DNA from 3 places in the Shewanella sp. SG44-6 genome. Region 2 is predicted to be linked to each of the others. Evidence: predicted binding sites of a transcription regulator. Region 2 holds the regulator's gene; each other region holds the start of a gene.

Region 1 (10,930 bases), on a different contig from region 2:
GTCAATAAGTTCGCTAAACAAACCTTCATAAGCCTCAAGCAAGGTTTCAGGTAACTTATCCATCGGCAACACTTTATTGGCTACGTTATACGAAATTTGTTTTGCGACTTCTTGATACTGCGGGTCAACTTTTGTCATGTTTTTCTCTCTAAAATCTGCCACTAATGTACACGCCGTAAGTGTCTGATGAGGCAATTGGAACAATACTAATCCCTTTATAAGGGTCGGTGAAATACCACCCCGCCACGATACCAATGGCAGCACCAGCCAATACATCTTCCACATGATGTTGATCACTGGCAACACGCGTATATGCTACATAAGAAGCTACCGCATATGATGGAATGCCATATTTCCAGCCGTAACGCTGGTTGATAAATGTCGCTGCAGCAAAGGTATCGGCACTGTGACCAGATGGAAATGAATCATTACCACTGCCATCTGGGCGATCTTTTTCTATACCGTATTTCAGTGCTTCAACTAACAATCGACTTGATACACCGGTTTTAACTAATTGCCAAGCACCTTGATAATCATCTTCGACAATTAAACTTCCTGCCAATGCAGTGGCCGGAAGTAATATGTGCAAAGCGTCACCCGATGTTTCCAGGCTTCCTTCAGCATGACAAGGCGATAATGCTATCAGCAAACTTAATCCGATAAATTGCACAATTCTCTGCAACATTTCTATCTCTGTTTATTTCCAAAGGCGTCTTTATACTCGTCTAGATAACTGAATGCAAATAGCCCTGAGTCGCCAGAAAAATACCCTTAACAGTGAATAAGATTAACATATTGATAAAAATAAGATTATTGAACAATAACGCAAGGCTATAATTTAATCACAAGACTTTTCAAGTCGAAGTCTGTTAGTCTTTGTCACATAGAATTAACAATAACAACTTGAGAAAATGCATCCTTGCCCACTTTAAAGCTAAGCAGCATTATTCATATCATTATGCTTGTCTGTGCCATAGGATTTAGCAGCATTGCTTATGCTAATCCAGTGAAGAATTTACGCGCCGATGAAATTTATACACTATTAGACAGTGGTAACTTTATATCCGATGAAGATAATCGTAAATTACTCAGCGAGTATAAAAGTATCTTGTCGGATGACGATATTATTCGCCAAGAACTCTATATACGTCTTAATTGCTGGAGTTTGCCGGCGAACACAACGGAAGAAATGCAAGCCGCGGTTAAATATGCCGATAAATACCTGCAAATATATCGTCAGCCAGCCCCCTCTTTAATCCAGATTGATCTGCAGTATTGTAAGGCTTGGTTTTTGTATGCGCAGGGAGAAAGTGACAGCTTATTTGCCGACCTAAATACAGCGATACTTAATGCTTATAAACTTGAAGACCCGCGCTTGATTGCGGATGGCCGAAGCACTAGAGGTGCAATCCTATCTTATTTAGGTAATTTTTCTGAAGCACTCGAAGATCTTATTACAGCGCAAAACTTATATGAGTCTCTTAATTTAACTTATTGGGCAAATGTTAATTTAGGTGAGCTGGCCAATAGTTATCGCCGTTTTGGCGATGCCCGGACCGCATTAACATATCAAATAAAACTCGAAAATAGTTATCTCAAAAATAAACAGATTTATGAAGCCAATCTCACCAATAATCAAATTGCGCTGTCATTAGAGAAGCTTGAACGTTATGAAGAAGCCATTGAACGCTTCCAAAAAACGCGCGATTTTTGGTTAACAGAAAATAACCCCATTGCTGCTGCGGATGCATCTATTAGTATTGCCGGTAACTTAATCAGCTTAAATAGACTTAAAGACGCTGAGGTGATTCTGCATGATGCTCAAAAGGTGATTACACCCAAAAATGATAACAGTTATAGCTACATGAATTTATTTATGGCCAAGGTGCATTACCAGCAAGAGCTTTATCAGCAAGCATTAATCGATATTGACCAGGCTGAAAAAGCATTTAATTTCAGTAATAATATCCGTGGCCTCAATCAAGTGTTGCAGCTAAAAAGCGAAATATATCAAGCCTCACAACAATGGCAACTGGCGTATGAAACCCTAAAATTGTTTGTCGAGTCACATCTATCATATGACAAAAAAGTACTTTCAGAGCGCAATGCGGAGATGCAAGCTCGATTTGATAACAACAAGATTCAAACTGAAAATACAATGCTTATTCAAAGGGATAAAGAAAAACAGCTGCAATTGGACATCATGAAGCGCAATGAAGACATGCAGATCATTATTATCAGCTTAGTCGCGATCATTTTAGTGATTGTATCTATCTTCGCCTACAAACAACTGCTCAGAAAACGACTGTTTAGGCGTTTAGCGCTCACCGATGAACTGACCAAAGTAGCCAATAGACGTGATTCACATTCTCAAGGTAATTACTTTTTAAAAATCGCTCAGCAATCATCCACGCCATTATCATTGATTTCATTTGACGCTGATAACTTTAAAGCCGTTAACGATACATTAGGCCACGATATGGGCGATAAAGTACTGGTAAAACTAGCGGCAATTAGTACAAGCATGATGCGTGACACTGATGTGATTGGTCGAGTTGGTGGTGAAGAGTTTTTGATTTTATTACCGAATATCGACAAAGCAAAAGCCATTGAGATTGCTAATCGCTTAGTCGAGACCATAGCAAAATATGATTGGTCACAAATCTCGCCTAATTTGCATCAAACAATCAGTGCCGGAGTCGCCAGTTACACCAATGAAACAGAGTTGTCGCCATTATTGCTAAAAGCCGACAAAGCGCTCTATTCTGCCAAAGCTGCCGGCCGAAATTGTGTAAAAGCCGAGTAAAACGCGTATAATTTCCATGTGTTTACTTAATGATAGTGTTATGACAACAACGACCCCAGTATTAACGCCTGATCCAATTACCGATCCTGAGATCAATTCAATCCCCGAGCCTTGTCCATTGACCGCGGCTCAGCTTGATGTGCTCAATAGACAGATCAAGCTTTGGGGTAAAGAACTTGGTTTTGCTCATATTGGTGTTGCTGATGTCGACTTAAGCCAACATGAGGCAGTATTACAAGATTGGTTAGATAAAGGTTACCACGGTGAGATGGCTTACATGGCTAATCATGGAATGATGCGGGCTAGACCCGCTGAATTACATCCAGGAACCATTAGAGTCATTTGTGCCCGGATGGATTATCTGCCGCCTGACGCTGGCTTTGCCAGTAATTTAACCGACCCCAATCTTGGTTATATTTCTCGCTATGCCGGTGGACGTGATTATCATAAATTAATCCGCCAACGGCTTAAAAAACTCGGTGATAAAATTCATCAATATTGCCAACAATTCGACTTTCACAACACAGATTTTAGACCGTTTGTTGACTCTGCACCGATTTTAGAACGTCCATTAGCCGATAAAGCGGGACTAGGCTGGACGGGCAAGCACTCACTCATTTTACACCCTGATGCCGGCAGTTGGTTTTTTCTCGGCGAGTTATTAATTAACTTACCTTTGCCGTTAGATATCCCAATCGAAGAAGGCTGCAACACTTGCGTAGCCTGCATAAAGTCATGCCCAACAGATGCGATTGTCGAACCCTATGTGGTCGATGCAAGGCGATGTATATCTTACTTAACCATTGAATTGCAGGGCGCTATTCCAGAAGAGTTTCGTCCACTCATCGGCAATCGTATTTATGGCTGTGATGATTGCCAACTCGTGTGCCCAGTTAATGCTAAAGCACCACTGACCCAAGAGACAGATTTTCATACTCGCAGTGCGCTTATTCAACCCGATTTACTGACTCTATTTGCGTGGTCTGAAAGCCAATTTTTAAGCCAAACAGAAGGCAGCGCGATTCGCCGAATTGGCCATAAACGTTGGTTACGTAATATCGCGATAGCATTAGGTAATGCTCCGGCTAATCCGGCCATTATTAGCGCATTAGAGCAACGTAAACACAGTGATGAAGTGGATGGCATGGTGCTTGAACATATTGAATGGGCATTAGTGCAACAAATACAAAAAGCGCCACAGTCGGCGCTTTCACGTAAAACTCAACGAGTGATCAGATCAATCCAAAAGGGTCTACCCAGAGATGCATAAACCACATGCGACAACTAAGCATTAGGGTCTAAGGTAAAACCCACTTTAACGGTGACTTGCCAGTGAGCCACTAAACCTTCTTCCAAGTGACCACGGGTTTCGATAACTTGAAACCAGCGCAAATGTAATAAACTTTTATTGGCTTCTGCAATCGCATTTTTGATCGCCTCATCTGAACTGATCGGTGATGAACCCACTAGCTCAATGACTTTATAAGTGTGACTCATAATCGCTCCTTTTGTTAACTGAAAGACGTATTTTGAGTGTAGTCAATAATGGCTCAGTTCACAGCAAATAGGCTCAATGAGTCCGCAGTGAATACCCCATCAGCCAGTATCGCAAGGTTGAGAAGTTAATCACAGAGTTCTGCAACAAAGCCGCAGCTCCAGCGATCAGCTGGTGGAGCACAATGACCCATTGTGATCAGCATCATGCTAATTAACATTGGCGTCGAAGCACTTTAGTCGCTTCAACCATATTGCGCAGCGCTGGCTCTACTTCATCCCAAGTACGGTTTTTTAAACCACAATCAGGGTTAACCCATAATTGTTTCACCGGCACTTTCTGCGAAGCTTTAGTAATAAGGTCAACCATTTCGGCTACCGTTGGAATATTGGGCGAGTGAATGTCATACACCCCAGGACCTATTTCGTTCGGGTAACAAAAATCTTCAAACGCATTCAATAATTCCATCCGTGAGCGCGATGTTTCAATGGTGATCACATCAGCATCCATAGCCGCTATGGCATTAATGGTGTCATTAAATTCGCTGTAACACATGTGAGTATGGATTTGAGTTGCATCGTCTACACCAGCCGCCGACAACTTAAAGGCATCTACTGCCCAAGTTAAATAATCTGCCCACTGGCTCTGTTTAATCGGTAAACCTTCACGAAATGCTGGCTCGTCAATTTGAATAATGCCAATGCCGGCTTTTTCTAAATCGATCACTTCATCGCGCACCGCTAACGCAAGTTGATTGGCAATATCTTGACGAGGGATATCTTCTCGAGCAAACGACCAATGCAAGATGGTCACTGGGCCTGTTAGCATGCCTTTGACAGGCTTGTCGGTTAAACTTTGCGCATAGGTAGCCCAATCAACCGTCATCGGCTTAGGACGTGATACATCACCATAAATTAGCGGTGGTTTTACACAACGAGAGCCATAACTTTGCACCCAACCAAATAGAGTAAAGCCAACACCATCGAGCTGTTCACCAAAATACTCCACCATGTCATTTCGTTCAGCTTCACCGTGCACTAATACGTCAATACCGAGTTTAAGTTGACGACAAATGGTGTCCTGAGTGACTTGCTCAAGCTGTAATCGGTAATCAGTGTCATTGATTTCGCCTTTACGCCAGCGTTTGCGTAAACCACGAATCGCAGGCGTTTGCGGAAATGAGCCTATGGTGGTTGTGGGAAGTAATGGCAGTGCTAGCTTCTGTTGCTGAGCAATAATACGCCGAGCAAAAGGGCTATGACGTTCAAAATCACTCGCAGTAAGCTGTAACACACGTTGAACAACCTCTTGATTAGTTGCAGCAGCTGTGGCTAAACGCCTTTGCTGGCAACGATCAATAATCACTTGGCTGCTTTGTGAATCTTGATCGTTAATTAACTGCTGAATGTCACTAAGTTCAAACAGTTTCTGTTTGGCAAATGCTAATTGTCCCCGTAACGGACTGATCAGTTGCGTCTCGACGTCAACATCAACCGGACAATGTAACAATGAACATGAAGGTGCAATCCACAAACGATCGCCCAACGTGGTCGCTAATTCTGCCAGCTGATCAGCAATAACATCAACATCGGCAGCCCACACGTTGCGACCATTAATCACTCCAACCGATAAAACTTGTTGGCTGCCGAGCGCTTTGATAAACGCCTCAACTTGTTGTGGTGCTGTGACTAAATCAAGATGCAAACCATCAACTGGTAATGCACTCACCAATGCTTGATGATGGCCAATAGAGCCATAATAACTGGCAAGTAATATCTTCAATGATGCCGGTTTTTGTTGCGCTAAAAATTGATAACTGTGGCGAATGGCTTGCTGCCACTCCTCGGTTAAGTCTGCGGCTAATACTGGCTCATCAAGTTGTACCCAACTCACACATTGGTCTGCAAAACGTTGCAAAATCTGCTGATAAACCGTCAGTAGCTGCGGTAATAACGATAGCTTGTTAAACTCAGTCAGGCTTTTCGATAAATACAAATACGTCACTGGGCCAAGCAATACCGGTTTTACTTGATGACCGAGTTGCTGCGCTTCACTGACGTCATCAAACAACTGTTCAAAGGCAATCTCGAAGCTTTGATCAGCGCTTAATTCAGGCACTTGATAATGATAGTTAGTGTTAAAAAACTTGGTCATTTCTGCCGCACAAGCATGTTGGCCAGTTTGCGATCGGCCACGGGCAACACGAAATAAGGTGTCTATATCGATAGGCGCTTGGCTGCCATCGGCTTGAGTAGCTCGGTGGCGATCTGGGATCACATTTAAGGTGGCACTTAGGGTTAATACTTGGTCGTAATAAGCAAAGTCGCCTACTGGAACTAACTCAACGCCGGCATCTGCTTGCCACTGCCAATGCGTTTTTTTTAATTCACTGGCGACCTGTTTCAGTTCAAATAATGAGATTTCTGCGCGCCAATAACGCTCAAGTGCAAACTTCAATTCACGCTGACGTCCAATGCGGGGAAATCCTAAACTTGAAATTTTCATGCTGCTTTCCTTTTCGTTGAAGCAAAATTTATAGCCATTTATGCAGAAAAACCCGCATAGGCGTCTGGACGTCTAGACGTTTATTGTGCTACTCTGCTGTCAAGCAATCGAATTGATTTCATCGGCTAGTTGAGCAAGATTCATGTGGAGAGAAAATGATAGAGCTTAGACACCTTCGCACCTTGATGGCGTTAAAGGAAAGTGGCAGTTTAGCGGGTGCAGCTAAAAAACGATTTGTAACCCAGTCGGCGCTTTCTCATCAAATAAAAGAGTTAGAAACACGGATTAACTCAACTATTTTTGTTCGTAAAAGTAAACCGTTAACGTTTACTCACGAAGGTTCACGTCTGCTGAATTTAGCGGAAGAAATCTTACCGAAAGTGATTGCAACCGAATCTGATCTTAAGCGCGGTTTAGAGGGTGAAAGCCAACAACTTAAGCTCGGCATTGAATGCCACAGTTGTTTTCGTTGGTTAATGCCGGTTATTGAACAATTTAAACAATATGCGCCAGCAGCTCAAATTGATATTTCAAGTCGTCATTTATTTGATTCACTCAATGCGTTGGAAACGGGGAGTTTAGACATAGTGCTCACCTCTGACCCAGTGCCTGGACATAGCGTAGCTTATCAACATCTATTTGATTTTGAAGTAAAGTTAGTCGTTGCCAGTGATCACGCATTGGCGACGCAAGCCTTTGTAACCCCAGCTCAATTGGCAAAGCAAACTTTGATCAGTTACCCAGTGCCTCTAGCGCGTTTAGACATATACAAACACTTTTTAGAGCCCGCTGGTATTGAACCTGGTGAGCAAAAACAATGCGACTTAACCTCAATGTTATTGCAGCGAGTTGCCTGTAATGATGGCGTAGCCACCCTACCAACTTGGTCTATTCGAGAAAGTCAGGGGCTGAGTCTTACGGCGGTAAAATTAGGCGCAGAAGGACTAAAACGTCCATTGTTTGGCGCGTATCGCCGCGATGCCACCAATGCAAATTTAATTCAACAGTGGCTCGAGCTGGTAGCAAGTGAAGGTATAAATTTACAGCGGGTTGATTAATAAACCTCTTTTAGATAACACGCGTCGAAGCACAAGTCCTGGAGAATCAGGGTTTTGTGTTTGGCGTAAGTTATGGGCAATTAAAAATTCTTCGCGTAAATCGTCATCCAATCCTAATGCATCAAATGCATCAAATGCATCAAGGGATAATTGTTGTTGCTGGTTATCAATCAGTGATTTTAATACTTTTAGTGACACGGGGCGAGACAGCTCTGCATTTAAATAGGCAAAAGCCGTTAATACAATCACCTGACCAAAAACACTAAATAATGCTAAGGTTTGCATTTCATCCGCATCAATTTTGATGTTATCACCGGTTTCAATCTGCTCACGTAACTGTTCTAAACAATCATCTGCAATCGTTTCATTTAAGGCCCAATAACCTTGAACTAATTTTTTGTAAGGTTCAGAAAGTTCATCAAGGCGTTCTTTAAGATAAAATGAAAATGCATATCGATAGATATTCACTTGGCCTAAACGAATTAAGCAATCTTTAACACTGCGACTTTTAGTCGATATCATTCCAGCTGAATGGGCGCTATTAATGCGCAATAACAAGTGTGCAGCCAATGCCGGATCAGCAGAGACTATATCGATTACGATTCTAATATCAGCTTCGTTAATCAGGGCTTTTTTTAATGGAATTAATATGCCACGACGACCAATGACTTGCTCTTCATTGCTAATAATAGCTTTAACTTGAGTAAAAACTTGTTGCTCAAGACTCGTCATATCTATCGATTACCTTTTTTAAAATTAACACACTGTTAATCAATTTAACGGTATATTAAAACGAAAGCCAGCGATAGTTCACTGGCTTTCATAAGTAATAATTTACTGGCTGTTGTGACTAAGACTTGATCAACTAAATTATCTAGAAACGATAACCCGCTGTAAGTCTAATTGAACGACCAGTACCTGAATAATAGCCACTGCCATAAGCAGAGTAATACCCTGTGCCGACATAGTCTTCATCAAGTAAATTATCAACACGTAAACTGGCATTCCACCCTACATAGCTGTAATTCAACGCAAGGTTGGTTAATACATAACTGTCTAACTTATCGCCAGTATTGCTGTTGTCGCCTTCCATGTAACGCTCGCCAGTGTAAACACCTTCAACAAACGCTTGCCAATGAGCAGATATGTCGTAACTCATATAAGCTTTACCAGAGTGCTTGGCCACCCAAGATAATGCTTTACCGTCGTTCTCGCCTTGAGTGAATTCTGCATCAATATAGTCGTACGACGCACCTAATAACCAATTCGTTGAAAGCTGCACATCATAAGCCGTGCTTATACCAAAACGACGTGATTTATCAGCGTTAACGTTAGCACCGCCACCATAAGGCCCATCAGTTCGACCACCTTCGTAAACAATCTCATCTTCTAATTCAAGTTGATAAGCATTGATCTTCAATGTTTGAGTGGCAGTGGTATAATCCCAACCCGCTTCATAAGAGCGACCCGTTTGTGGATCTAACCCTTGAGTTGTCAGCGGTGTATAAGCTTGTTCATCGACTTTGGCAAAGCGGAAGTTATCATTAGCACGAACATAAAAACGATGTTCGCTGCTCGGACGATAATTAACACCAAACTCAAGTGCATGGGCGTCATTATCAATTTCAATACGGTTAGGATAAAGTAACTGATCATACAAATCGTCAGTCACTTCCGAGTAACGGCCACCTACTACATAAGATAATGTCTTGGTAATAGGCACTGATGCTTGAACATAAGCACTACGTTGAGTCTGTTTATTATTGCGTTGAATAGAAGCCGTATCAAAATCTGCTTCACCTGTACTCACATCAATGCCGGTGACCAAATTCAAGTCGCCATGATCTAAGTGATAATTGGCGGTCGCTTTAGGCGAAAAGCTTAATAAGTCACGCTCAATTCGCCCTTCACTGCCATATAACAGACTGGTGATTAACGTGTCAGAATAGGTTAAATCGGCACTCAATGCCCAAATATTATTTAACTGGTACTGATAGCCACTGCGTAATGCGGTGGTCATTTCATGAGTGAATTCACCCTCAGAAAAAGGAGCCACTTGACGAGGATTGGCTTCATATTGCGCTAAGGTCAGTGCGCCTGGTACTTGACGATCATTATCAAAATAATTAACTTCGACAAAAAAGTCTTCTACGTCAGTTTGATACTGAATGCGACCTAAAATAGAACTGGTGTCATTGTCGTTATTGTCGCGGTAATTATCACTTTTGTTATAACTCGCCGCTAAAAAGTAACGCCATGCATCATTGATAGCACCCGAAATATCACCTTTAGCTTCATAAGTGTCAAAACTGCCACCACTGACTTGTATGCCACCACTGGTTTCTGTTGGTGCTTTAGTAATAATATTGATAACGCCGCCAACAGCTTGATCGCCATATAACACACCAGCACTACCAGATAGAATCTCAACTCGCTCAATTAAGTTAATTGGAATAGATTCAATACTCGGTGCTGCAATATCAATGTTATTCAGTCTGCGTCCATCGACTAAAATCAGGGTGTTATTCGCCGCTTGCGAAGCTGAAAATCCGCGCATAGAAAATACTGTTCCCGAATTATTATCCGACACCTGAATACCAGATTGTCCACGTAATAAATCGGTTAAGTTAGTCGCGCCGCTCATTTGAATGTCAGCAGCATCAATCACATTGACGTTGGCAGCAATATTTAATGGCTTAGCAGCATTACGACCAATAACCACTAGGGTTTCATCCATGCTGATTGCTGAAGATGAAGAAGATGTAGCCGCTGAGTCTGCTGCCATAGCATTCACACTGACTACACTGAAGAATGCACTTAATAGCAATGCAATTTTTGTTGGTTTAGTACCCATTTACCTTTAACTCCTGAAAGGAAAAATGGGGCAAAAGTGCCGCAATATAGATGACGACTGTTGGCAAATCTACAGATCAATTCTTAGGGTATGCCAACGAGCGGTATTATATTACATTTCGAGATCTGCCCACCGAAATCATCGAAATCACCTTTAAGGCCGGTCTCCGGACTAAGGCTGTGGTGCTAAGGCCTCAATGGCATAGCACGCGC
Region 2 (10,930 bases):
TTTTTTGCGCATTACGTTGATGCTCACGAATGCGGACTGCCAGCGTTCTTAAGCCACGTAAGGTTAAATAGCTATCAAAAGCAGAACCGGTTAATCCAAGGGTGTTTGACCACCAATGTAATAATTCACCCACTTCAGCATCTTTAGCCACCACAGCGCCACCGACCACATCACTGTGACCATTAATGTATTTGGTGGTTGAGTGAATAACGATATCGGCCCCCAACAATAAAGGTTGTTGTAATATTGGCGACAAAAAAGTGTTATCAACCGTCACTAACGCGCCAACCTCATGGCAAGCGATACTGATCGCATTAATATCGACTACCCGCAGTAATGGATTTGATGGCGTTTCTAACCAGACCATTTTGGGATTTTGCGCTATCGCGTTGCCCAGCGCTTGCGCATCAGTTTGATCAACAACCAATAACTTAAATTGACCTTTTTTGGCCAGGTTAGTAAATAAACGGTAACTGCCACCATAACAATCGTGCGGCACAACCAATAAATCATCTGGGCCCAACAAACTGGTCACTAAGGTAATGGCCGCCATGCCGGTACATGTCACCACACCAGTTACACCTTGCTCAAGTTTTGCAATCGCCTCACCTAATATACAACGCGTCGGATTACCTGAACGGCTGTAGTCAAACTCGCGAGGATTAGTATGGCCATCAAATGAATAATTGGTCGATAAATAAATCGGCGGCACAATAGCACCATGTTGTGTGTCTGTTTCTATACCCTGGCGAACGGCCAAAGTGGCACTTTGATACTGAGTCATAATTGATTCCTAAAAAGTCACAAACACACAATAGATGTCTAGACGTCCAAATTTACCGAAGAGTTCTCCCTGAGTCAACCAAAATAGACGTTTAGACGTCTAAACATCGAGAAATCTATTTGCATCGGGATTAAATAGTAGCAATAATTTGACTAGAGATTGTAACGGTTTAAAATCTGCAGCGTATTTATCGTTAAGGGTAAGTTAATGACTGAATGGAATGGCGAATATATCAGCCCATATGCCGAACACGGCAAAAAAAATGAACAAGTAAAAAAAATTACGGTTTCTATCCCTTTAAAAGTATTAAAAGTACTGACAGATGAGCGGACGCGTCGCCAGATAAATAATCTGCGCCATGCAACTAACAGTGAACTGCTATGCGAAGCATTTTTGCACGCGTACACAGGTCAACCATTACCTTATGACGGTGATTTATCAAAAGATCAGCCTGATAGCATTCCAAGTGAAGCGAAAAAGTTAATGGATGATATGGGTATCGAATGGGAAGAGCTCGAATAACCTACAGGTTAATGAATCCCTCACCGACTTTAAAACTGCCCATTGATACCAATCCTTATTGAAGTTTGCTCTTTTAGCGAAAATGATTAGCGTGGTATTCGAGGCAGTCTTTAAAGGCATAGTTGCTGTACGCCTAAAATAGATCCAATTTCAATGTGGATTGCTATAAGCAGTAATATTTTAAAGAGAAATTATGATGTCATTTATCGATCCAACCACTTTGATACTGGCATCAATTATTGTATTTTTTGGCGCGCTAACCCAAAGCTTAATTGGCTTTGGGTTAGCCGTTGTAGCAAGCCCACTACTGTATATTGTTAATCCTCAATTAGTTCCTGTTCCTATTATTGCCATGGGTTTTGCAATCTCTGCAATGACCTTGTTTAGAGAGCGCGGCCACCTGCAGTTTAATGGATTACAATATGCCTTACTGGGACGTGTTCCAGGAGGATTTTTAGGTGCAGGGTTATTACTGTTTGCACCACAAGCCATACTAGGCTTGGTGATTGCAGCAATCGTGTTTATTGCCGTTATCCTAAGCGTCTTTCGCTTTACCGCACCAATCAATCGCATCAGTTTATTTATCGCTGGGGTATTTTCGGGCATATTTGGCAATATCGCTGCGATCGGCGGCCCACCAATGGCCATTTTACTTGCCGGTCAAGATGCCAGTCAATTTAGGGCGGCGCTATCAGCCTTTTTTGTCTTTAGCTCATTAATCGCATTGGCTATTTTAGCCGTTGTCGGCTTAGTTGAAGTAAAACATTTATGGCTATCACTGCTATTACTCCCCTCAGTCATTGCTGGCTACCTTGTCTCTGGTCGATTAATTGGCCGTGTCGATAAAGAGAAAACCCGGGCTGCGACATTAATATTGTGTAGCATTAGCGCAACAATATTAGTAATAAAGTCGACAATCGCATTAATTTAACGCCACTCACTGATTATCTTTATCAAATGACCTTCCAACAAACAGGGCTGCACATTATTTTATGTGGCTGAATCCCTGTCACTAAACGTTAATTTATCCTCTAGCAAACTATTACCCTCTAGACAATAGATCTGCATCACACCAACTCCATTAGATTTTTATCAATTAACTTTTTTTCAATTAGTTTTTTCTCATGGATATGATCTACTTCAAATTAACACTAGCCCCTTTTAGGTAACATTATTTACAGCAAAACAATAAATATATGTTGCTAAGGCACCAGCCATAAAAAGCTTTGTAGAGGATAAAATGATGAACATTTACGTTAAAGTTGGTATTGCAATCGCGATTGCATTTTCTCTTGGTAGCCAAGTAATGGCTGCAGAAGGTGGTAACCCTAAAAAAGGTAAACATCTTTATAAAAAAGAATGTAAAGCTTGCCACAGTGCCAATAGTGAAGGCAAAGAGCTCACCCCGATGACCAAAACCATGAGCCAGTGGGATCGCTTTTTCACCCGCGATATGCATAAAGCCAAACCTGCTGTTTTCGAGGCGCTATCAGAAAAAGACTTGAAAGATATTCAACAGTTTTTATATGACCACGCAGCCGATTCAGACCAACCAGCAACCTGTGGCTAAGTCATTACAGCTTAGGGCCTTGTCGTCTTAAGCGTACACATCAGCCAATAACCAAACTGACAAAATAGTGAGGCTTAGCCTCAGGGATTTTTACACCAAAAATTTGCCACATCAGCTTATACATTTGGCAAGTTTAGGGGGAGAGAAAGATGATGAGAACTCTGATATCAATACTTGTAGCTAATGCGCTTTTCATGAGCGGCGCTAGCTTAGCGGCAGACACCGATTCACAAAAAATTGCCGATCTTAAACAACAACTGGCCACCATTACCGAAGATCTTGACGACTTAAACTCACGGGTTGATAAAACTGAGCGCCATACGGCACTGGACAGAGTGTCCATCACTGGTGACTTTAGAACCAAAGCACACTCATTACATTATCAAAATGTCACATGGAACCCTGCCATGAACGTTAACTTTTCTGATTTTGGCGCGAAAGCCATGTCAGGAGCATTTGGCGATCCAAATAGTGCCACCTCACCATTGGGCCAAATGATGATGGCTAATCCTGATTTAGCCAGCGCGTTTCAAAGCGGTATGCTGCAAGGCATTATGCCAATGGTGTTAGGCCAAAAAACCCAACAAGATATTAATAACGACATATTTTACACTACCCGGTTACGCCTAAACATTGATGCCAAAGTATGGGACAACGTCAGCTTTGCCGGACGCTTAACCATGTTTAAGAGTTGGGGAGACTCAGCTGGGGTTAAAGTATTCGACTCGTGGAACTCATTCACCATGGATGGCACCAGTAGCGGAAGCACCAGTGGTGATGAGTTAAAAGTAGAGCGCGCCTATTTTAACTGGAAAGATATTAACGATAGTGGCGTTTACCTCTCTATTGGGCGTCGTCCTTCAACCTATGGCCCACCAAGCCATTATCGTGAAAATGAACTCAGAGGCGGCACACCGTCAGGCCACTTAGTCAATTTCAACTTCGATGGTCTTACCTTAGGTTACAACTTAGGTGATATCACAGGTATTGAAGGGCAAACTGTACGTTTTTGCTACGGTCAAGGCTTTGAGTCACAGTACGGTAATGGCGAATTGTTTGGTGACATCATCACTAAAGACACCCACCTCGGCGGGTTTAATATCGACGTGATTAATGACGGTAACCATTTCTTACAGTTCACCTTATTCGGTGCTAAAGATGTCAATGATGGCTTTACAGGCACCATGGCATTCCCAACTCAACTGGCGGGTATCTTTGCCCCAACCATGTATCAAGACATGCAAAAATTTGACAACTTTAACTTCGTCACCCGCGTGCAACCAAGCGGTGTGATTGGTGATATGTACTTAGGTGGACTAGGTTATGCCTATGAATCCGATGACGATATGAAAGTGTTTGCTTCACTCGGCTGGACTCGTGCAGAACCTAACGGCAATGCCGGTTTATTCGGCGGCATGTTAAGCGATGCGGTATTTGAAGCCGAACTTAATAGCACAGGTACTGAAATCATTATGGTGCCAAAAGAAACCGTTGATAGCGACACCAAAGACGGTTATGGCATTTATGTAGGTATGCAAATCCCTGCCCCCTTCGGTAAATTCGGCTTGGAATATAACTATGGTTCTAAATACTGGAGTCCCTTCACCCAAGCACAAGACGACCCAATCGGCAGTAAGTTAGCCACCCGCGGTCATGTTGCCGAAGCCTATTATATCTTCGATATTAATCCAAAAATGTTTATTAAGTTAGCCGGTTTGTATTACGACTATGAATATACCGGAAGTGGCTCACCAGTGGGTGCTCCTCAGAAAATTGACGATGTGATTGCCGGTAGTGCCTACTCAATGTTGCCTGTGGTTGACACAGCCTATGACGTCAATGCCTCACTGACCGTTAACTTCTAACACTCACTTAACCTTCTAACTTGGCCCCCCTGAGCACAAGCTCAGGGGTAAGGACAAACACCATGAAACTATTATCAGCACTGGCTGTATTACTGTTATTAAGCAGTAGTGCACAGGCTGCCTTTAACCACAAAGAGGCGTTACAAGGGCCTTTTACCAGCGGCACCGAGGTGACAACACAATGCTTAACCTGCCATCAAGAACATGCCGAAGAGTTTATGAAATCTTCCCACTGGACTTGGGAGTTAGAACAAAAACTGCCAGGTCGCACTGTTAAAAGAGGCAAGAAAAATAGCATCAACAACTTTTGTGTGTCGATCTCTGGCAATGAACCACGTTGTACCAGTTGCCATGCGGGTTATGGTTGGAAAGATTCTACATTTGATTTTAAAGACATGACCAAAGTCGATTGCTTGGTATGTCATGACACAACAGGGACGTACATTAAAGATCCAGCTGGTGCAGGTGAACCGTTAGCCAAAGTCAATTTAACGAACGTAGCACAGAATGTGGGTGCGCCCGTGCGTGATAATTGTGGCAGTTGCCACTTCTACGGCGGCGGTGGTGATGCCGTTAAACATGGTGATTTAGACTCATCGATGGCTTACCCAGACAAGGCAACCGATGTCCACATGGACACCGACGGTAATGACTTCCAGTGCCAAACTTGTCACGTCACTGAAAATCATCAAATCAGCGGTAACGCTATGGGCGTATCACCTGGTGGTGAAAACAAAATTGGCTGTGAAAACTGCCATGATGCCGCGCCTCACAAAAATAAAAAGCTTAATACACATACTGCAACAGTAGCGTGTCAGACCTGTCATATACCGTCATTTGCTAAAAATGAACCCACTAAAATGCGTTGGGACTGGTCAAAGGCAGGACAAGATCTTCCTGAAACTACAGACCAATATGGCAAGCACACCTTTATGAAAAAGAAAGGCAGCTTTATTTGGCAAAAAGACGTTCCACCACAATACGCTTGGTTTAACGGTCACGCAGATGCCTACATGGCGGGCGACAAAATTGATCCAACTACAGTGGTAAAATTAGCTTTTCCATTAGGTGATATAAAAGACCCTAAAGCTAAAATCTATCCATTTAAAGTGCATACAGGTAAGCAAATATACGACACCGAACTCAACATATTGCTGACCCCTAAAACATACGGTAAAGGTGGTTACTGGACTGACTTTGATTGGGACTTAGCGGCCAAACTGGGTATGGAAGCAAACCCAACCATGGTAGAAAAAGGACTTAAGTACAGCGGTAAACATGGTTTTGTTGAAACCGAAATGTGGTGGCGTATCAACCATATGGTGTCACCAAAAGATAAAGCATTACAGTGTAATGACTGCCATAACAAAGGCCAACGTTTAAACTGGCAAGCCCTTGGTTATGATGGCGACCCAATGAAAAACAGCAAAGGGATTAAGCACGCTAAAGCAGAATAAAGTCGCATAAATCTCTAGTGTAAAAGACGAGTATCAAACCTAAAACCGCCATCAACATATTGATGGCGGTTTTTTTAGTCGTTAAAAATGGACTAAAAAGCTAAACCTTGGCACTGGAAATCTTGTTCAATACCACTGACAGGATCAATAAAACGCAAGCGTTTAGCCAATAACTGTAATGGTTTATCAAAATTATCCGGCCCTTTAGGTTGTAACACCGGATAAAAGCGATCATTGATGATAGGCATGCCTAGACTCAGCATATGTACTCGTAATTGATGAGTTTTGCCAGTGATTGGGCTTAACTCAAATAATCCTAAATCACCTTTTACTGCCACTAAGCTGATTTCAGAATGGCTATTGGCCTCACCTTCAATCACCTGCATAGTAAAGCTTGGGTTAGCTGGGGCGATACGATTTTTCACCGTCCAGTGGATAGGTAATGCACAGCTATTATCAGCTAATTGAGTCAATAATTGCGGGGTTATCTTTGCAATGGCCTGATAGTTTTTAGTGATGTTGCCATCTAAAAACAATTGATGATAAGCATGCCGAGTTTGTGGATTGAGTGTCATTAACATCACCCCTGCGGTGTCCTTATCGAGCCGATGAGCGGGTGCAACAGTGTCAATTTGTGTCGCAATACGTAATCGATGTACTAGGCATTCGTTAACGTAATTACCACCTGGCGTTACAGGTAAAAAATGCGGCTTGTAGACGATAATGGTATGACTGTCTTGATACAGTACTTGCTCTGCAAACGGCACTTGCGTTTCAGCTAACACTTCACGGTAATAATATACCCGCGCAGTTGCTTGATAAGCACTGTCAGCGGTAATTAATTCACCATTTAGCCAATGCACTTTGCCATCGTTAATCCGCTGTTGCCATACACTGACATCGATTTGCTGAAAATGATCGACCAAAAACTCCAACACAGTTTGGTATTGCTTGCCCGCTAACTCAGTCGCGCGTGGTAACACAATATACGAAGGTTGAGCGGCAATGGCGGCGGTTGCTGTTTTGGAGGCTGATTGAGTGTGACTCTTGCTATAGTTTGCTGAATTAGGCATAAATAACTTGGCTATATGAAGATAACAAATGGCAAAATGATAACGCTATCTTATCAGGCTAGGCCCAGATTGTATCTTGATTATCACTATCTCAATCAGCCACGTCATGCGTCATACATCCACATGCGATTTAAGCAACTGCAGGACAAAATCCATGGTTTTATGGCAGTTAGGTTGCTCGACAAGAATCAACTTATCGCGATTATACATAGGTAAGACTTCTAACCAACGCTGACTAACCCAAGTAGCATCTTCTAAATGAGTTTGTGAATACAATTCCAGTAAATCTGGATTCACTTGATAAAATTGGTCCAGTGCGGCACTGATAATTTCAAACTCGCCCGCAATGGGTTCATGATCCCAATTAGCGCAAGGAAGCGCGCGGGCTATCCAGCAACCGTCGCGTTTTTTTGCTGCAGATAATATTTTAAGCCGCTGTAAACCTTCAATAATAATGCTTAAAGAGCCATCATCTAACTGGTTGAAATCAATGATATTACATTGGGTAACGGCAATGTAACAAGGCGGCTCACTATTGAGTTTCAATGGCGCGAATGCTAAGCCATAGTGGCCTTTGAGTACATCGGCAACCATGCGTAAATCGCTCGGTGTCACCACTCGAATTTCAAGTCGACCACCTGGCAATAACACTCCATCTTGGATAAGTAATGCCACTTCTTTTGTTTGCATAACAGCCTCCTACACCATAGGTGAAGTTACTGAACTAAAGTCAAATCAATAAGACAAGTGTAGCAGTGGTTAATATTTCAACAACTTAAGCAGTGTAAATAATGCTTATTACCGACGGCACCAGCCATTTACACTTGGTCTTATTTCAATAGACCTAGTTCAATAAGACTATCTTTCACAAACAGCACAAAAAACACTCAGAGAGTGGCCACTTTACAAACGTTCAATACGATCCATTATCGTGCCAGAGGCGACTATCTCGGCAAATTCATCCGCTAATATTTGACTTTGTTGTACACTTTGCTGCCAATAAGCAATACGAGTTGGGGTATCTAAATGCTTAAAATCTTCACGGTCTGGAATTTTACTAAAGGGTAAACTGGCAATAAATTGCTTACTCGGTGCTAAAATTAAGCCATTGTGGTAATTGGCTTTGGCTTTGCGCCATAAAAGGGATTTATCAAACCAGCCGGGGCTCATATAAGGATAAAAGTGCGGATATAAACTCAAGCCAGTTGCTGCGGGTAATGGCATATCAAAATGGTAATCGGTAATGCCGCCATCGTAATAATGGCCTTTTGGCGATCCTTGCAGGTCTTTAACCGGATCAAGCAGCAACGGGATCGATCCACTGGCCAATAGTCCATGACGAATATTGTCTTGAGTTAATTCAACATGCTTAGTCGGCAAATCTTTTAAGCGCCTAAAAGGTGATGCATCATCTTTATGGCTCAGAATTACCCGCTCAAAATGCCAACCTAAGCTTTTACGATTAACCACATTACTCACAGCCGCCATCGACAGCCCAATCATTAAGCCAAACTTGGCCTGAATGCGATTTAAATGCCGAGCGCGGCACGCCACCATATGATGACGAATTAACGGATTAGCAATAATATCAGCACCTTGCTGCTCACCCAGAATACCATCCACAATGTGCAATACTTGGGCACTGACTTGTTCACGCGTTGGTTTTTTTTGGTAATCTTGATGGATATAAAAATGTTCTAATCTTTCATAAGCCGCTAAGGGATCTTGTTGTGCCATACAAGATAAGCGCCATGCGCCCGACGAGGCGCCCATGGTATAGAGTGGATCTTGGCGTTGTTTAAAAAACTCACTAAATAAATATTTATCTAAGCCCGCTATCGCCAACCATTTAGGCCCGCCTGAAGCAGCAAAAATCTGGGTAAATAATGATTGTTGCAAGCCGTTCGCTTCAAGTTGTTCGTAAGCAGTTGGTCCAGCAAGTAAACGTAATGCAGACAATGTACAATCCTTCTTATATTTGTAATGCTGATATCTTGCTAAAACTGTATGCTTTAACGCTAACACGCTATGATGTTTTTGTGATTATTATCTTACGGAATTTTTATGATTGTTGATACTTTAACTAACCGTCACTTATATACGTCACTCAGCCCGAGATTAGCCAAAGCCTTAGCCCATCTTGCCGAGACCGACTTTAGCCAACTTGAGGTAGGAAACTACCCAATCGAAGGCAAAGATATTTTCGTTATCATTAATGATTATGAAACTAAACCCAAAGAAACAGAGCCATTTGAAGTTCATCGTCAATATATTGATGTGCAATATGTGGTTAGCGGTGAAGAAGAGTTTGGCTATTTACCTTTAGCCAATCAAACCCCTTCTAAGCCATATTTTGATAAGCATGATTACGCCGAATTCGATTTTCAATCGAACCAAGATGACGCAGCATTTATTCCGCTAAAGGCGGGGATGTTTGCGCTATTTTTCCCTGGTGACATTCATATGCCTGGTACGAGCGCAACCCCACAGAAAGTCCGCAAAGTAGTCATTAAAGTTCGAATTTAATGGCCTTACATAAAAGATAGCTAAGTTCATATATGCTATTTTAGGTTATAGAATACAATAGGCCTTGAGACTCTTAGCTCGGGGCTTTTTATTAATGGATGACTCAAATCATTAGTAAAAATACTCCGGTGATGCGCTAAACAACTCAAGTGGTATTTTTTAATGCTATCAGGATTAATCCTTGTTAAAATCATGGTAACTTTATAGGAGAGTGTTTCAATGGCAATGTATGTAGTGGGTCACAAGATCCCTGATTCAGATTCAATTTGTGGTGCAATCGCATTAGCATATTTAAAAAACCAAATCGGTGAACCAGCTATTGCTGCCCGTTTAGGTGAGTTATCACCAGAAACCGCATTTATTTTAGAGAAATTTGGTTTTGAAGCACCTGAATACAAAACCAGCTATGCTGGTGAAGAAGTCTACATTGTTGACCATTCAGAAATTACTCAAGCACCAGATGATATTGCTCAAGCAACTATCGTCGGTATTGTTGATCACCACAAATTAGGCGATCTCACCACTTCTACTCCGCTAGAATGTTGGATTCGCCCAGTGGGTTGTAGCAACACAGTGATCAAAATGATGTACGATTTTTACCAAGTAAAAATTCCAGCAAACATCGCTGGCATCATGATGTGCGCCATTTTAAGTGACACTGTCATTTTCAAATCACCAACCTGTACCACTGCAGACATTCGTTGTGTCGAAGCATTAGCTGAAATAGCGGGTGTTGAAGACTTTAAAGAAGTCGGCATGGACATGTTTAAAGTAAAATCAGCAGTTGAAGGCACGCCAGCACGTGACCTAGTTATGCGCGATTTTAAAGACTTCAACATGAACGGTAACTTAGTTGGTATTGGCCAATTAGAAGTGATCGACTTGTCTGTATTTGACGACATCAAAGCTGATTTAGAAGCTGATATAGCTAAATTGAAAGTCGAAGGCAATCGTCACAGCGTATTATTACTGCTAACCGATATCATGAAAGAAGGTTCAGAAATGTTAGTGGTTTCTGATTCAGCAGACTTAACCGAGCGTGCTTACGGTAAGCCTACCGTTGATGGCCGCGTGTGGTTAGACGGCGTATTAAGCCGTAAAAAACAAGTTGTACCTGCACTACAAGATGCGTT
Region 3 (10,930 bases), on a different contig from region 2:
TTGCGCGCTCGTATCTGAGCTGGGCTTTAATAACACCGGATTAAAATCGGTATGAGGCGCTAAACCACAAGCAATAGCCTGCAGTGCTTGGGCGCGGCCAATTTCACCACCATCAAGGGTTACGGCGCTGTTTAACGCCATATTTTGCGGCTTAAACGGAGCAACGCTCACGCCTTGACGGGCAAATAAACGACACAGCCCCGCCACTAAGGTGCTTTTACCCGCATCGGAAGTAGTGCCTTGCACCATTAATGCGCCGCAAAGGGGGTCACCTGTTACAGGTGTGGAATGAACTAATGACATTATGCTTTTAAGGGCAATGGCAGGCCTGCAACCACCAAAGTCACTTGGTCAGATATCGCTGCTATCGCTTGATTTAACCAACCAGCTTCATCAACAAAACGGCGGTTGAGCTCGCCCATAGGCACAATACCCGAACCGACTTCATTGCTAACTAACACCACTTCACTTTGCAATGCAGACAAACTGTCGAGCAATAATGACTTTTGCATGGCCCACGAAGCGCCATCATCTAGTAGTAAATGATTGGTAAGTAATAAGGTTAGGCAATCGAGCAAGATCACTTGCTGGGGTTTATCGATTGCCACTAAGGTTTGGGCAATATCATAAGCTTGTTCGTGCAGTATCCAGCCATGGGGGCTGGATACTCTATCTTGTTGGTGTTGGTGAATACGTTGCGACATTTCTGTGTCTAACGCGGTCGCGGTTGCTAAATACACGCATTGATAACCAATCGCTGCGTATTCAGCAACGCATTGCTCAGCAAAGCGACTCTTACCACTGCGCGCACCACCTAACACCAAATGAATCATTAGCTTAACCCAACCGCTAAAATAACTAAGTAACAACATACTTCGCTGATTTGTTGCGCTGCCCCTAACGTATCACCGGTGTAGCCACCAATCTGTTTACGGAAAAAGCCACCAAGCAAAATACGCACTAACCACAAGGTAATAAACAACACAAATGCCGCCACGCCGTTAAGCCATAACAACACAAAAATACCGCTGGCAATCAAAATAAATAAATCGTTTAACTGTTGGTTTTCTGCAATAGGCTTAGATTTGCTGCTATCGTCATCGCGAACATATTGTTCACTAAAAATTAAGCTAGAAGCCACCACTCGACTTAAGGTATGACCTGCTACCAGAGCGCTTACCGCAGCCATAGGGCTGTATAATGCTAGCTCGACTAACAGTTGCCATTTCAGTAATAACACTAACCCCAAGGCTAAAGCACCATAACTGCCTAAGCGCGAATCTTTCATAATCCGCAGCTTATCTTCTACCGTCCAACCACCACCAAAGCCATCAGCGGTGTCGGCTAAGCCGTCTTCATGAAACCCACCAGTCACCAACACACCGGCCACCATCGCCAGTAGAATGGCAATGCTCGCAGGTAAAATTAATTGTGCTAACCAAAATACCAACGCACAAATTAAACCAATCATTAAACCGACCAAACCAAAATACCGACTGGCCTGATTCAGTTTATCGCGATCAATCACCACCCATGATGGAACGGGGATCCGAGTAAAAAAACTCATTGCCACAAAAAACAAATTTAACTGCCGCAACCACTTTATCTCGCCAGACATGTTGTACCCTTAAACCACATTATGAACGCCAGCATCATCGAAACTGGCCATTTGATTGTAAAAATGCACCGCGGCTTGAATTAACGGCAAGGCTAATGCAGCGCCTGTGCCTTCTCCAAGTCTTAATCCCAGCGACAACAAAGGTGTTGCTTGTAGCTGTTGTAACAAAAGCTTGTGTCCTTGCTCTTGCGACTCGTGAGCAAAGATTAAATAGTCTCTTGATTGTGGAGATAATTTTACCGCAACTAATGCTGCAGCAGTAGCGATAAAACCATCAATGACCACTAATATTTTTTGCTCTGCGGCTGCTAAAATAGCCCCAGTCATTTGCACGATTTCAAAGCCCCCCACATGAGCTAAAATAGCCTCTGGAGACACTAAAGTAGGCTGATGCAATGCCAGAGCTTGATTAATTAATTGTGTTTTGGTGACCAAGGTTGCATCGTCAATGCCCGTGCCTCGGCCAACACATTGCTCAACATCAATATTAAGCATTGCTGACATTACCGCCGTCGCGGCAGACGTATTACCTATGCCCATTTCACCTAAGGCAATCAGATTACAGCCGCCTGCAACATGACGCATAACCAGCTGGCGAGCTAACTCAAACCCTTGGGCGACTTTTTCAAGCCCCATAGCAGCACACAAATGCATAGCGTGAGTACCGGCGCCTAAGCGCTGATCGATAACGCTCGTTTGCCCTGTCAGCGGTTGTAATATACCGCAATCAATAATTTCAAGTTCAAAGCCGACCTGGCGACAAAACACGTTAATTGCCGCGCCGCCTTGAACAAAGTTATGCACCATTTGAGTCGTCACTTCGCTTGGCGCAATCGACACGCCATAAGCGGCAATACCATGGTCGGCAGCAAACACTAACATAGTTGGCTTAGTGATTTGCAGCTGTGTACTTAATCGCTGCTGATTGCCATTATATTGCACCCGAGCAACCTGTAATGCCAACGATTCTAGTTGACCTAAAGCCCCTAGCGGTTTGGTTTTTTGATTAATCTTATGCTGGATGATGTCATCAACATCTGGATTAACGGCTTCTATAACAAACATTTCAACTCCAACAACTTGGGCTAATAAATTTCAACATGATGCGCATAGCAATTCTTATAAAAGTTCTTATACCTGTGTCTAAATAATTAGCGCCGTTGGCGTAAAATAAACAAGAAAAACACACTGCCTAACGCTGCTGTAATAATACCAACGGGCAATTCTTGATTAAATAAAACACACCGCGCTATCACATCAATCCACACCATAAATAAGCCACCCAACATCGCGGTTAAGATCATCGGCTGACGCCCAGAAAACAATAACCTAACCGTGTGCGGGATCATTAAACCGACAAAACCAATGCCACCACACGTTGCCACTAGCATTGCCGTAATAAGCGAACACAGTAACAACATACTTAAACGCAATTTAGCGACATTAATTCCTAAGGTATGCGCGGTTTCATCTCCCGCTTGCAACGCCATAATTTGTCGTCTAAAAGTCAACATAATCAATAAACTAACCCCTACCGTTACACTCGGTAACAGTAAGTTAGACCAACTGGCTTTGGCAAAACTGCCTAAACTCCAAAACAGCACTGACGCCGCAGCCTGTGGGGTCGAAAAATACAACAACAAACTGGTCAATGCACCAAACAGAAACGAGGTCGCCACACCGGATAACAACATACGTTCAACTTGGCTACTTCGACCAGGTCCCGACAACATAAACACCACCAACACAGATAAACTGGCGCCGATGAATGCTCCTATCGGAATACTTAATGTCGACCAAGACCACCAAGGTTGTGCGGTAAAGTTTGGCGCTAGGGTAAATACCCCTGAAAACATCTCGGCAAACAAACCCGTTTGACTGAATAACGACACCACCAACACCGCACCAAATGACGCCCCAGAGCTAATGCCAAACAAATACGGGTCAGCTAAAGGATTGCGGGTCACGGTTTGTAATACACTGCCCGCTATAGACAAACCAGCGCCGGCGACAAAGGCCAATAAAATTCTCGGCAAGCGTAATTCAAGCACAATACGTTGAGTTATCTTAACTGCATGCTCACTGCCATCAATCGCACTCGGCATGTCGCCGCCTATTAAGGTATTAAATATCATTAATACGTCATTTAGATGAATATTGGCCGCCCCAAAACTGGCGGCAAAAATCGGAGTAAGCAGTGTAACTACAACCAACAAGCTGAAGTAAACATAGTAGCGACGTTGGGATGCATCAATCATGATCAGGGCCCACTTTGTGGCTGGGTTGGTAACCATAAAAATAACTAATCAGGGGCTTTGCGTGTTGTGGATGAACATTAATGTCGCAGCACACACCGAACACATCACTAATTTGTCGCTCGGTCAGCACTTCAGTTGGAGTGCCTTTAGCAATTAACTGTCCGTGATCGAGTAGTAATAATTTATCGCACATCGCGCTGGCTAAATTTAGATCATGTATCGATGCGATAACGCTAATGCCTAATGATTTAACCAGTTCAAGAATTTGAATTTGATAACGAATATCTAAATGATTAGTGGGTTCATCTAAAATAAGAATATGCGGTTGTTGCACGATAGCGCGGGCAATAAGTGCACGCTGTTTTTCACCACCAGATAACAGTTCATACTGTTGCAGTGCTTGTTGCTGCAAGCCCACTTTGGCTAATGCGCTTAATACACGCTCACGGTCTTGGACGGTATTAGGATCAAACAAACCTTTATGCGGCGTTAACCCCATGGTCACTAACTGCTCGGTGGTCATGTCAAAATAATGCGGCGTATCTTGTTGTACCACCGCAATATTTTGCGCTAGCAACTTAGATGAAAACTCACTGATGGGTTTGGAAAAAATCGCAATATCGCCGCTCGTGGGCACAATGTAACGATACAGGCAACGTAACAAGCTTGACTTACCCGCGCCATTTGGGCCAATTAAGCCTAGCATTTGACCTTTAGGCAGACTGAAATGAATGTCAGCCAAAATCATTTTATTATCGACTTGCCAAAAAAGATGATTTACATCTAATACAGACTCAGACATGCAAGTAACCTCGCCATGTCCAATTAATTAACACATACATCGATTTAATCACTCCCCTAAGTCACCCGCTTAGGTATGGATAATGAGGCGATTCAAAGCTGGTATCTGACTTATGCACCAATACTTAATTGATCCATTTACAGTTGCGGGTACAGTTTGGGCTTATCCCAATTCCCAATACCTTGAAAGGCACTACTTTTTAAACTATCGTGTTGAAGATAATCATCTTAACGACATGATGTTAATACAATAAATAGTAAGCTAGTCATTTTAACACCATGATATTGAGACTATAACGACGATGACAGTAACGCCATAACACGACTCTGGTGGTTCTCAATTCTTAGGCCAATGTAAGGTAAAGCTCACTTTAGCGGCTTTAGTATCTTTTATTGGCAGCTGAAAACGATCAATATTATCAACATCGTCAGGCCAATACACATCGAGCACCATAATAGCAGCATAGGGGATCGCTAGGTTAGCGAATAATCCGCTACATTGGCCAGTATTGAGTACATATCCGACTAAACAGCGCATTACGCCACCATGAGTCACCACTAACGCATGGGGACAATCGTCACCATTAGGCTTTTGTTGAGCACTATCTGTCTGCGCAAAAGAGCTCCACAGAGCATCAACAACGGTCATTAAGCCAGCTTCCACTCGTGCGGCAAAATCGGTTACCGACTCAGCCTTGTCTGGTGTATTTTGTGCCAGCCAAGGGTTATCCCAATAAGCATCAAATTGTTGTGGGTTTTGCTGATAAATAGCATCAAATGATTGCCCATCCCAGACACCAAAATCAATTTCTTGTAGTGAAGATAAAGTGGTTAACGGTAACGATAGTTGCTGTGCTAAAGCTTGGCTAAATAACTGACAACGCAACAACGGCGAACTAAATACATGACTAATCGGATATTGCTGCTCGATAAAAGCTTGCTGCATTTGCGTCAGACCAATATCGGTAAGCTTCACATCGGTGCGGCCGCGAAATATCCCTCCACCTTCACACTCACCATGGCGCATTAATATTATCTTGGCTCGCTTCATTGACATAAACCTTAGTTAGAGAGTCATAAACATTTATCAAACAGTGCCTTGCACTGCTAACACAGAGCAAATGTACCCTCAATTTAATTAACTATTCTGATGTTAACTTACTTATCCAGCTATCGAGTAAATCAAATTAAATCAAATTGCGCCTCATTGAGCTTAAATCAGCCTTGCTCTAGCGGTAAAAATTCGCGTACTATGGACGTCTATACGTTTATATGTCCAAAATACTATCTTAACAGGTCAGCATATAAAAGGTCATCATTATGAGCAATAGCTCTGATCTACAGTAGCAACCAAAAATTGCCTGTAGTAGCTGTAATAAACAATGATGTTATCGCCCTACTCTGGTAAAAATAAGGGTATGCTTATCTCAATTAAGGTATCAAGCAACATAGTGATAAAAAGGTAACTGTTATGGCGAAATCGACTTCTTACAGTCAAACACTTGAACAACTTAATGCATTGTTAGCGCAGCGTATTGTGATTTTAGATGGCGCCATGGGCACCATGATCCAAGACTACAAGTTGGAAGAAGAAGATTATCGTGGCGAGCGTTTTAAAGATTGGCATTGCGATGTTAAAGGCAACAATGACTTATTAGTACTCAGCCAAGCGCAAATTATTAAAGATATTCATACCCAGTACCTGTTAAACGGTGCCGACATTATTGAAACCAACACCTTTAATGCCACCACCATCGCCATGGCCGATTACGATATGCAGTCTCTGGCCGCCGAAATTAACCTAGCCGGAGCCCAAATTGCCCGCCAAGCAGCCGACGAAGTGGCTGCGCAAACAGGTTTGCCACGTTATGTTGCCGGCGTATTAGGCCCAACTAACCGCACCTGCTCTATCAGTCCAGACGTTAACGACCCTGGGTTTCGTAATGTCAGTTTCGACCAATTAGTCGACGCTTATGTCGAATCCACCAGCGCCTTAATTGAAGGCGGCGCCGATATCATTTTAGTTGAAACCATTTTTGATACCTTAAACGCCAAAGCCGCTCTATTTGCGATTGAAAAAGTATTCGATCAACTCGGCGATCGCCTACCTGTTATGATCTCAGGCACCATTACCGACGCCTCAGGCCGAACCTTAACAGGGCAAACCACAGAAGCCTTTTATAACTCTTTACGCCATATCAAGCCGTTATCGATTGGCCTTAACTGTGCCCTTGGTCCTAAAGAGCTGCGCCCGTACGTTGAAGAATTATCGCGTATTGCCGAGTGTTATGTTTCCGCCCACCCAAATGCGGGCTTACCTAACGAATTTGGTGGCTACGATGAAACCCCAGAAGAAATGGCCGAAGTCATTAATCAATGGGCTCAAGAAGGCATGCTCAACATTGTCGGCGGCTGTTGTGGTAGTACACCCGCTCATATCAGCGCCATTCGTGAAGCGGTACTCAGACACGAACCCAGACAGATCCCAGATCTGCCCGTGGCTTGTCGTTTATCGGGCCTAGAGCCTTTGACCATAGATAAAAATTCGTTATTTGTTAACGTCGGCGAGCGCGCCAACGTGACCGGTTCAGCTAAGTTTTTACGCTTAATTAAAGAAGAAAAGTTTGAAGAAGCCTTAGATGTCGTGCGTGAGCAGGTTGAAAATGGCGCACAAATTATCGACGTCAACATGGACGAAGGGATGCTCGATGGCGTCGCGTCTATGGCGAAGTTTTTAAACTTAATCGCCTCTGAGCCCGACATCTCTCGCGTACCAATCATGATTGACTCATCAAAATGGGAAGTGATTGAAGCCGGTCTTAAATGCGTCCAAGGTAAGTCGATTGTTAACTCGATTTCGATGAAAGAAGGTGAAGCCAAATTTATCGAACAAGCCACCTTAGTCAAACGCTACGGCGCTGCTGCCATTGTAATGGCCTTTGACGAAGAGGGCCAAGCTGACACTCGTGAACGTAAAACTCAAATCTGTACTCGTGCTTATCGCATTTTGGTCGATGTTGTCGGCTTTCCTCCAGAAGATATTATTTTTGATCCCAACATCTTTGCTATTGCCACCGGTATTGATGAACACGACAATTATGCTGTCGACTTTATCGAAGCCATTAAAGACATCAAAGCCACCTTGCCACACGCGATGATCTCCGGCGGTGTGTCTAACGTGTCATTCTCATTCCGCGGTAACAACCCAGTGCGCGAAGCCATTCACGCGGTGTTTTTATACCATGCCATTCAAGCGGGTATGGACATGGGTATTGTTAACGCAGGTCAGTTAGCCATATACGATGACATTGATCCTGAGCTAAAAAAACGGGTTGAAAACGTAGTTCAAAACTTACCTTGCCCAGTAGCCGACTCAAGTAACACTGAACAACTGCTCGACATCGCTGAAAGCTTTAGAGGCGATGGCTCACAAGTGGCTAAAAAAGAAGATTTAGCCTGGCGCAGTTGGCCAGTATCGCAGCGTTTGTCGCACGCATTGGTTAAAGGTATTACTGAATTTATTGACGAAGACACTGAAGCTGCCCGCCAAGAAGCTGTGCGTCCACTGGACGTGATTGAAGGGCCATTAATGGACGGCATGAACGTGGTCGGCGACTTATTTGGCGCAGGCAAAATGTTCTTACCACAAGTAGTTAAATCGGCTCGGGTAATGAAAAAAGCCGTCGCTTACCTTAATCCTTATATCGAATTGGAAAAGGTTGCTGGCCAGTCAAACGGGCGAATTTTAATGGTCACCGTAAAAGGTGATGTGCATGACATAGGTAAAAATATCGTCGGTGTGGTTCTCGCCTGCAACGGCTACGAAGTGGTCGATCTTGGGGTAATGGTATCGGTCGATAAAATTCTCGATGCAGTAAAAGAGCATAATATCGACATCATCGGCATGTCAGGTTTAATCACTCCAAGTTTAGATGAAATGGTGCACAACGTGAAAACCTTCCACCGTGAAGGCTTAACCATCCCTGCAATTATCGGTGGTGCAACCTGCTCTAAAATTCATACTGCAGTAAAAATAGCACCGCATTATCCACATGGCGCCATTTACATTGCCGATGCATCTCGTGCTGTGCCTATGGTGTCAAAACTGATTAATAACGCCACTCGCCAGGCGACCATCGACGAGGCTTACGCCGAATACGACATGATGCGTGAAAAACGTTTGTCGCAAACTAAGCGTAAAACCATCGTATCGATTGAAGCGGCGCGTGATAATCGTTGTCAACACGACTGGGAAAACTACACCCCGTTTACGCCTAATGTATTAGGCCGCCAAGTATTTGATGACTACCCGCTAGAAGATCTAGTCGAACGTATCGACTGGACGCCGTTCTTTAGAAGCTGGGAACTGCACGGTCATTACCCTGAAATTTTAAAAGACAAAGTCGTTGGTGAAGAAGCCGTTAAATTATTTGCCGATGGCCAAGCCATGTTGAAGCAAATTATTGCTGAAAAGTGGCTTACCGCCAAAGCAGTAATCGGTTTATTCCCAGCGAATACCGTTAATCACGACGACATTGAGCTATACACTGATGAAAGCCGCAGCACATTAGAAATGACCACCCATCATTTGCGGATGCAGCTTGAGCGCGTGGGTAACGACAACTTCTGTTTGTCTGACTTTGTTGCACCAAAAGATTCAGGCGTTGCCGACTACATGGGCGGTTTTGCGGTGACGACGGGGCACGGTATTGATGAACATGTTGCCCGTTTTGAAGCCAATCACGATGACTACAATGCGATTATGCTCAAATGTTTAGCAGACCGTTTAGCCGAAGCCTTTGCCGAGCGCATGCACGAACGTGTTCGTAAAGAATTTTGGGGTTATGCCGCGGATGAAGTGCTCGATAACGAAGCGTTAATTCGCGAACGTTATAAAGGCATTCGTCCAGCGCCAGGTTACCCAGCATGCCCAGACCACACTGAAAAAGGTTTGTTGTGGGATTTGCTCAAACCCGATGAGACTATCGATTTAAATATTACCGAAAGCTTTGCCATGTACCCAACAGCTGCAGTTTCAGGCTGGTACTTTGCCCATCCCAAATCACGCTATTTTGGCGTAACTAATATTGGTAAAGATCAGGTAGAAGACTACGCTAAGCGTAAAGGCATGACCTTGGAAGAGACAGAGAAGTGGCTAGCGCCAGTATTGGACTATGACCCGGAGTAGACTGCCACAGAATAGAGAGTGACCGAGAGTAAAGAGTAATTCTGATTAGAGTGACCTTGAATAGATAATGATCCTGAGTAATTAGGATCATTAATTCTTTTGCAGCCTAATAACCGAGGGAATCGCCAGGTCCCACCCTTACACAGGTCAAATCAAACGTCGTTCCGGCAATGCTTTTGAGCCGGAATCCAGCCCTTTGTTTTATTAAACTCTACGGCCTGTGGCTACCGAGGTCGAAGCGCTTCACAAATAGCAAATTAACATCGTAAGGTTCCCCCTTGCATAGGTCGAAAAAGGCTCAATGGTCCCCCCCCTCTTTTCTATTTACAGAAGAATTCCCCCCTGTCGTTCCGGCAACATTTTCCCTATTGACTAAAAACAAAAGAGGCGAAAAAAGTTACGTTTAAAATAACTACAGCTTTTAACCTCATTTAAATCCGGCCTCAGCTCTTCTTACAATGAAGAGTGAAAATGCTAACGCTTTCTATGAGAATCTGATTTGAATGGATTCACGAAAGGCGTGATGGCATAGGCAATGATATTGCCGACATCATAATGATATTTCGAATATTCAAGTAGGTCAGATGTGCCAGAAAGTCATGTGTGAGCTTCACGCATTCAGTTATAGAGAGTCTTCAACAGACTTAAATAAATGAATCCTGATACAAGTTGAAACAGTAAGATCATCTTCAATTACCAGTAAAAAGTCACCTTGGTAATTCTAACCATTGCTTCATTTGTGATACGAGCACGGCAAATACTTGTTATACTGTAAGTTTTCCTTGTTGGAATACCATTAAAACTACGATTTATTGATAGTTGCTGCCATTATGCTTTAACCAGCCACTTTGATGTTGTCCACGTGGGTCGTGGTGAGTCCAATGAATAACGCCGCCTTTGTTGTTAAATTCATAAACGCCGTAAAACTCGACCGTATCGCCGACATTTAAGTTTTCTATCCGTGGGGCTAAATCAATATTATGGGCAACTAATAGCGTGTTACCGCCGGCAATTTTCAGAATAAATCGTTGGTGGCGACTGCCTTTCAGATCGTCAGCAAGTATT

The links. The regulator MetJ, encoded in region 2, represses methionine synthesis genes. The targets are predictions, from matches to a motif close to TAGACGTCTAGACGTCTA.
Region 1: the regulator MetJ is predicted to act here: its motif matches at 6,872-6,889, upstream of metE (5-methyltetrahydropteroyltriglutamate--homocysteine S-methyltransferase).
Region 3: the regulator MetJ is predicted to act here: its motif matches at 5,931-5,948, upstream of metH (methionine synthase).

The regions. Positions count from the first base shown of each region.
Region 1 covers NZ_JACJER010000009.1:25,725-36,654, forward strand. Annotated here, with positions in the region: gene H5185_RS02980 (DUF3069 domain-containing protein) at 1-138, opposite strand, end outside; gene H5185_RS02985 (phosphatase PAP2 family protein) at 149-685, opposite strand; gene H5185_RS02990 (diguanylate cyclase) at 920-2,806, shown strand; gene queG (tRNA epoxyqueuosine(34) reductase QueG) at 2,847-4,076, shown strand; gene H5185_RS03000 (dodecin) at 4,091-4,303, opposite strand; gene metE (5-methyltetrahydropteroyltriglutamate--homocysteine S-methyltransferase) at 4,515-6,806, opposite strand; gene H5185_RS03010 (LysR family transcriptional regulator) at 6,962-7,864, shown strand; gene H5185_RS03015 (HDOD domain-containing protein) at 7,847-8,596, opposite strand; gene H5185_RS03020 (TonB-dependent receptor) at 8,739-10,718, opposite strand; cobalamin riboswitch at 10,858-10,930, opposite strand, start outside.
Region 2 covers NZ_JACJER010000006.1:59,623-70,552, reverse strand. Annotated here, with positions in the region: gene metB (cystathionine gamma-synthase) at 1-784, opposite strand, end outside; gene metJ (met regulon transcriptional regulator MetJ) at 992-1,306, shown strand; gene H5185_RS02225 (sulfite exporter TauE/SafE family protein) at 1,500-2,237, shown strand; gene H5185_RS02220 (cytochrome c) at 2,547-2,876, shown strand; gene H5185_RS02215 (DUF3373 domain-containing protein) at 3,029-4,741, shown strand; gene H5185_RS02210 (tetrathionate reductase family octaheme c-type cytochrome) at 4,804-6,198, shown strand; gene H5185_RS02205 (pseudouridine synthase) at 6,291-7,271, opposite strand; gene H5185_RS02200 (LON peptidase substrate-binding domain-containing protein) at 7,383-7,961, opposite strand; gene H5185_RS02195 (alpha/beta hydrolase) at 8,175-9,230, opposite strand; gene H5185_RS02190 (YhcH/YjgK/YiaL family protein) at 9,336-9,797, shown strand; gene H5185_RS02185 (manganese-dependent inorganic pyrophosphatase) at 10,017-10,930, shown strand, end outside.
Region 3 covers NZ_JACJER010000091.1:2,019-12,948, forward strand. Annotated here, with positions in the region: gene H5185_RS15355 (cobyric acid synthase) at 1-303, opposite strand, end outside; gene cobU (bifunctional adenosylcobinamide kinase/adenosylcobinamide-phosphate guanylyltransferase) at 303-833, opposite strand; gene H5185_RS15365 (adenosylcobinamide-GDP ribazoletransferase) at 833-1,618, opposite strand; gene cobT (nicotinate-nucleotide--dimethylbenzimidazole phosphoribosyltransferase) at 1,628-2,683, opposite strand; gene H5185_RS15375 (iron ABC transporter permease) at 2,770-3,876, opposite strand; gene H5185_RS15380 (ABC transporter ATP-binding protein) at 3,869-4,678, opposite strand; cobalamin riboswitch at 4,757-4,893, opposite strand; gene H5185_RS15385 (histidine phosphatase family protein) at 5,015-5,728, opposite strand; gene metH (methionine synthase) at 6,149-9,865, shown strand; gene H5185_RS15395 (DUF3465 domain-containing protein) at 10,675-10,930, opposite strand, start outside.